Prochlorococcus marinus str. MIT 0918: one gene and its partner. The protein of the gene in region 2 interacts with the protein of the main gene of each other region in a pairwise test. Links are inferred from orthologs where the notes say so. Each region holds a gene or a part of one and is shown on either strand. Other genes may lie near its edges.

Region 1 (3,246 bases), 1.0 Mb from region 2 along the record:
AAGTACTCAAGCTTCCTAAAAAACCAATACATATTAATAGGAAAATTGGATGATTAATACTAAAGGATGATCTTATATTTTGTAGTCCAACAAAAAATCCTAAAAAGAATGTAGCTACCAAGTTGACTAATAATATTCCTTGAAAAGAAGATTTTCTTTTCACCATAAAAAGCCTAACAATATGCATTCGAATTATTGATCCAGGAGCGGCACCTAATCCAACATATAAATACGAATTATAATTATCTAGAAAATCAAACACTAATCCAACCACGAATAACTGAAGAAGGGATTTCAATAAAGTCAGGGGTGGCTAATTTAACATGCATCCAATTTTGACCTGATTCATTTACCCAAACTCTTACAACTTTAACCGGTGTTCCTGGTTGTATTTCTCGAAGTGGTTTTGAGATTAATGAAGGATCAGAGAAGAGAATACAAGATTCATTAGCAAAGAAAATCTCTTCAAAACGTTGACTTTGAATTATTTCTATTTTAGATCTATTGCCACCTCCTGCTGGTAAAGCAATAGGTGCTATCAAAGCAAATATTAATAAACACCCCCAGCGAAAAATAGAGCTCATTAAAAGTATTAAATATCTAATGAAGCCATGTCCATTTCTACACTGTGTGTTTCTATAAATTCTCTTCTTGGAGCAACCTTATCTCCCATAAGTATTGTGAAAATCCTATCAGCTTCTAAAGCATCTTCTATCTCTACTCTCTTCATCATTCTTGTAGAAGGGTCCATAGTAGTTTCCCATAATTGCTTAGGCATCATTTCACCTAAACCCTTAAATCTCTGAATTGTATAATTTGCTTTCTCACCAAAACTTGCTATTGTTTTTTTCAAATCAGATTCCTGATAACAATAAGTATGGTTCTTACCTCTTTCAACCTTATATAATGGCGGACAAGCAATATAAACATAACCTCCTTCTACCAGTTCTTTCTGATATCTATAAAAGAACGTAAGTAAAAGTGTACGGATATGAGCTCCATCAACATCAGCATCTGTCATAATTACAACTCTATGATATCTAAGATTTTTAAGTGAAAATTCCTCACCTTTAATACCTAAACCAAGTCCAGTTATGAGTGCTTGAATCTCTGTATTTTTATAAATCTTTGCATCATCTGTTTTTTCAATATTTAATATTTTTCCTCTCAAAGGCAATATTGCCTGAAACCTTCTATCTCTTCCTTGCTTTGCAGAACCTCCAGCAGAGTCGCCTTCCACGATATATATTTCCGATTCAGAAGGATCACGAGAACTACAGTCTGCTAATTTTCCTGGAAGAGTAGTACTCTCAAGAACACTTTTTCTGCGAACAAGTTCACGCGCACGTCTTGCAGCCTCTGCAGCATTAAAAGCTTGGATTGCTTTCTCTAGAATTAGATCAATCACAGATGGATTAAATTCCAAATATTGACTTAAAGATTCACCTACAAGACTGTCAACAATCCCTCTAACTTCAGTATTGCCTAATTTTGTTTTAGTTTGACCTTCAAACTCAGGTTCAGGAACTTTCACAGAAAGCACAACTGTTAACCCCTCTCGAATATTCTCTCCAGCAAGGTTTGAATCTCCCTCTTTTCGTTTACCTCGTTTTCGTGCAAATGTATTAAGTGTACGAGTTAAAACTGTTTTCAAACCTTCAATATGGGTTCCTCCATCAACTGTTCTAATGTTATTTGCAAAGCCGAGAATACTATCTGAATAAGCATCAATACACCACTGAAGAGCAGCTTCAACTTGTACACCATCTTTTTCAGAATTGACATATATAATTTCTGGATGCAAAGCATCTTTCTCAGAATTCATATAAGCAACATATTCTTTAATGCCTCCTTCATAAAAATAAACTTCTTCATACCCGATTCCCTTCTCATCAATTGCCGTTTTTCTTTCATCACGAAAAACAATTTTTACTCCACCATTTAAATAAGCTAATTCTCTTAATCTCGATGATAAAGTTCCATAATCAAAAGCAATTCCATTAGTAAATATTTGAGTATCAGGCTTAAAGGTAACTGTAGTGCCTGTAGTTTTGCTTTCTTCTTTTGATTGCTTTTCCGAACGAAGTGTTCCTACAGGAGCTCCTCTTTCAAACTTTTGATAATGAATATGTTCTTGTCTCCTAACAGTAACTTCAACCCATTCACTAAGAGCATTTACAACTGAAACCCCTACTCCATGTAATCCTCCTGAAACCTTATATCCACCACTGCCAAATTTTCCACCAGCATGAAGAACAGTCAAAACTGTTTCTAATGCACTTTTGCCAGTTTTCGGATGGACATCAGTTGGAATTCCACGTCCATTGTCACTAATTGAAGCTGAACCATCAGAGCAAAGAATAACAACTATTTCATTACAATGACCTGCTAGAGCCTCATCTACAGCATTGTCAACAACTTCATAGACGAGATGATGCAATCCTCTAGGCCCAGTGGAACCTATATACATTCCAGGCCTTTTGCGAACAGGTTCTAATCCCTCTAGAACCTGAATTTGTTCAGCGCCGTAAGCAGCCTGAACTTTCTTTACCTTGGATTCTTCGCTCATTCGTCTAGATATACCCAGGAAAGGTTGTTTGTAAAAGATGCAATGACAAAAAAACCTCTCCTTGGCATCTTCAATTTACCACTGGTAACCAAGAAAGGCTTGAAAGAAATTGCTAAAAAAGCAAAAGACTTCTTCAACTCAAACGATCCATTCTGCTAGAAAAAATTTATGCAAGGGAAAAAACCACTGATAATAGTTTTGCTAGGGCCAACAGCAAGTGGTAAAACTGATCTTGCTATCGAAATAGCCAAAAAGATAAAAGTCAATATTCACAATATTGATTCTCGTCAACTTTATAAAGAGATGGATATAGGTACAGCTAAGCCAACACTGGCGCAACAAGAAAAAATCAATCACTATCTTATTAATTTGAGAGCCCCTAATAATCCAATAACATTAAATGAATTTAAAAAAGAAGCCGAAATTAGTATTCAAAAAGAACTAAACATAAAAAATCGCAGTTTTCTTGTAGGGGGAAGTGGTCTTTATCTTAAAGCAATCATTTATGGGCTTTGTCCTCCCTCCGTACCTCCACAACCATTGCTTCGTGAAAAGTTTAAAAATATTGGACAATTAGAATGCCATCAAATACTTCAAAAATGTGATCCAATCGCAGGGGGAAAAATTTCACAAACAGATGCAATACGAACAGTGCGTGCATTAGAAGTATTTTTTGC
Region 2 (3,491 bases):
CGGTGACCTATGTCCACTAGCATCAATAACTACTCTAGCTCGATATGTATTTCCTGAAGAGCATATCACTTCGGTTATTTCATCTGTATATCTAATATTTTTAGCCGTTTCTATACTCCATTCAAGACCAAGGCATTTTTTTAACAGCTCATTCTGAAAAGCTGCTTGGTCAAAAAGTCCATAATCAAAACAATGAGTAACAAGGTGATTCCCATCATTATTTTGACCATCCCCAAAATAACTAACCGTATTTTTCCACCGATGACCTAAAAGACTTGCTATCCCTAGCGATTCAAGCTCTTCAGCCCAGATTCCATAGGTATTAGGCCAAGGCTTTTCAGGAGAATGTGAGGCTAACGCACTTACATTCAATCCTTGTTCAATCAATTCAGAGGCAATGCAAAGAGCAGCAGGTCCTGCGCCCATAACCAATACATCTGAACATTTTTTCAATTTCAACTTTCAGGAGAATCTTTTAACACAGATTGATCAGTGCCTGTAACTTCATCATTATTTTCTTGTTCTACTTGTTGAGGTGGTACTAAAACAACCTCAGCTAAATGATCTCCTAAATCTAAGCGCTGGAGTCTAACTCCAGTAGCAGCTCGTGACTGTTGTGAGATTTGATCAGCACTTGTTCTAACAATTACACCTTTTTCACTAACTAGTAAAAGCTCTTCTCCTTTTCCTAAAACTTTTAGTCCAACTAATTCATCATCTTGATTTCTAAATTTGATAGCACGTAAGCCCATGCCAGATCGTTTTTGAAGTCTAAATTGAGTAATTGGAACTCTTTTCCCTAATCCATCAGCCGAAGCGACCAAAACCCAAGGGCCTTCATATTCATTGGTTGTAGAAAGTTCATTTTCTTGAGATATATCAGCTACCTTGTCAGCAAGCTCCTGAGAAAGTACATCCATACTTACCAACGAATCTCCTTGACGCAAATTCATTGATCTAACTCCTCTAGCAGTTCTTCCCAAGGGTCTAAGTTCAGCATCATTTATACGGAAATGGATAGTCATACCATTTTTTGATCCAATTAATACACTATCGCCTGAAGAAGCCAATCTCACCCATCTAAGTGCATCCCCGTCCTCAAGACTTATAGAAATCAAACCATTTGCTCTGATTTTATTAAAAGCTGAAACTGATGTCCTTTTAATAAAACCTCCATTAGTCAGCATTAATAAATGATTATCGTCATCAAATGAAGCCACTGAAATTATAGAAGTAATTGCTTCTTCTCGTGGTATTGGCAAAAGCTGAACAACTGGAGTTCCTTTTGCAGCTCTGCTGCATTGAGGAACCCTATAAGCTGGCACTGAATAGACAACTCCTCTATCACTAAAAAGCAAAAGGTTGTCATGGTCATTACAACTAATAAATAACTTAACTTCCTCTTCTCCTTGACTTCTAGTCCCAGACTTACCTCTTGTTCCTCGACTTGTAGACTCAAATTCATTAACAGGCATTCTTTTGAAATAACCAGTTTCTGTTAACAATACAACTGACCTTTCATTTGCAATTAAATCTATATCTTCAAGCCCACTTCCTAAATCTAAAATCTCTGTTCTTCTAGGAAGATAATACTTATCTCTTATATAAGATAATTCTGATTTAATGATTTCGTAAACTCTATTCTTATTAGCTAAAATATCATTAAAATCTTCTATCTTTTTTAAAAGATCCTCATGTTCAAGTCTTATTTTGTCAGACTCTAAAGCAGTTAATCTCCTTAATTGCATTTGCAATATAGCGTCTGCTTGAACATCTGTTAATCCATGAACTTCTTGCAATTTTTTCTTAGCTACTGAAGTATCAGGAGCTGAACGTATTAAAGAAATAATCTCATCAAGTTGATCTAATGCAAGTAAAAGTCCTAAAAGAAGATGGTTCCTTTCTTCTGCTTTTCTTAATAGATAACGAGTTCTTTTTTCAATTGTCTCTACTCGAAAATCTAAGAAAACATGTAACATTTTGAGCAATGATAGTGTTATAGGCTCACCATCAACCAAAGCAAGCATATTTGCACTAAAATTTGACTGCAAAGGAGTTAATTTAAATAGGTTATTCAAAACAACCTGGGGATAAGAATCTCGCCTTAGCTCTACCACTATCCTCATACCATCACGATCACTTTCATCTCTAATATCAGATATGCCTTCAAGCTTTTTATCATTAACCATATAAGCAATACGTTCTATCAAAGCAGCTTTATTTGTTTGATAAGGCAATTGGGTTATCACAATTGCATCTCTATCAGGCCTCCCCTTATTTTCAATAGTTTCTATTTCCGCGACCCCTCTCATGGTTACAGAACCTCTCCCAGAAAGATATGTTTCTCTAATTCCACTTCTACCGAGGATCTGTCCTCCAGTAGGAAAATCTGGGCCTGGAATTATTTTCATTAATTCTTGATCAGAAAGTTCTTGATTGGATATCAAAGCCATCAATCCATCAATTATTTCTCCAAGATTATGTGGAGGAATATTTGTAGCCATTCCAACAGCAATGCCAGAAGAGCCATTAAGTAAAAGCTGTGGAATCCTTGCCGGCAATACAGATGGTTCTTGTTGTGAACCATCAAAATTATCTAAAAATTCAACTGTTTCAGATTCTATATCCTCTAATAGACCATCCTGAGTTAGAGCTTTAAGACGAGATTCTGTATACCTCATTGCTGCAGGAGGATCATTATCTATAGAACCAAAATTCCCATGTCCATCTACCAAAGGCATTTGCATGGAAAAATCTTGAGCCATTCGGACCAAAGCGTCATAAACAGCAGTGTCACCATGCGGATGATATTTACCTAAAACCTCTCCAACAACTCTTGCACATTTCCTATAAGGCCTATCACTAGTCAATCCCAATTCATACATGGCATAAAGGATTCTGCGATGAACCGGTTTCAAACCATCTCTTGCATCTGGCAACGCTCTGCCAACAATCACACTCATCGCATATTCCAAATAGGAACGAGACATCTCACTGCGAAGGTCTGTCTGGATGATCCGATCTTCAAATTCATCTGGAACACTATTATTGAGTTCCGTTGGATCAGCCATGCAAAATAATTTTGACCATTGAAGTTATTTTATCTTGAAATAAGCTTAATTGTTAGAGTAAAAAATTAAATTTATTCGCATGATTTGATATCATCACAACTCATAACTCCATAAGACAAAAGCATATATAAATTAAATTAAAGAATCCAACACATTACTTTTTACTATAAATTAAGAAAATAAACATTAAACTATTGCTATTTACTGAGAAATAGTCTTCTTCTTAGAGAAGAATTTATTAAAATTAAACTAACTAACACACTAATTTAAACCTATTAGAATATTTTAAACTCTATATTTTAACTATCTCTATAAGATCTTTTAATTAGAAGTAAAATCTAAATACATCATAAGAATTACAGTTAGATATCACACATATAAATTTCATCAGAATTATTTAAAGCTTGCCCCCCCTTGATC

The links.
Region 1: the proteins of gyrA (region 2) and gyrB interact in binary tests that used the Escherichia coli proteins (3 or more experiments, as listed by UniProt). The link is inferred for Prochlorococcus marinus str. MIT 0918 from one-to-one orthologs.

The regions. Positions count from the first base shown.
Region 1 is NZ_CP114780.1:1,143,956-1,147,201, forward strand. What follows is about bases 82-2,996. They hold gyrB (DNA topoisomerase (ATP-hydrolyzing) subunit B), read right to left. Parts: upstream 2,570-2,996; coding sequence 593-2,569; downstream 82-592. Other genes in these bases: O5636_RS06340 (fluoride efflux transporter FluC), read right to left, coding at 82-262; O5636_RS06345 (SH3 domain-containing protein), read right to left, coding at 255-584; miaA (tRNA (adenosine(37)-N6)-dimethylallyltransferase MiaA), read left to right, coding at 2,738-2,996. Also shown: more of O5636_RS06340, read right to left, coding at 1-81; more of miaA, read left to right, coding at 2,997-3,246. UniProt on the Escherichia coli protein: DNA gyrase negatively supercoils closed circular double-stranded DNA in an ATP-dependent manner to maintain chromosomes in an underwound state.
Region 2 is NZ_CP114780.1:140,231-143,721, reverse strand. Bases 256-3,415 are described here. They hold gyrA (DNA gyrase subunit A), read right to left. Parts: upstream 3,072-3,415; coding sequence 456-3,071; downstream 256-455. Other genes in these bases: crtL (lycopene beta cyclase), read right to left, coding at 256-459. In the rest of the region: more of crtL, read right to left, coding at 1-255. UniProt on the Escherichia coli protein: A type II topoisomerase that negatively supercoils closed circular double-stranded (ds) DNA in an ATP-dependent manner to maintain chromosomes in an underwound state.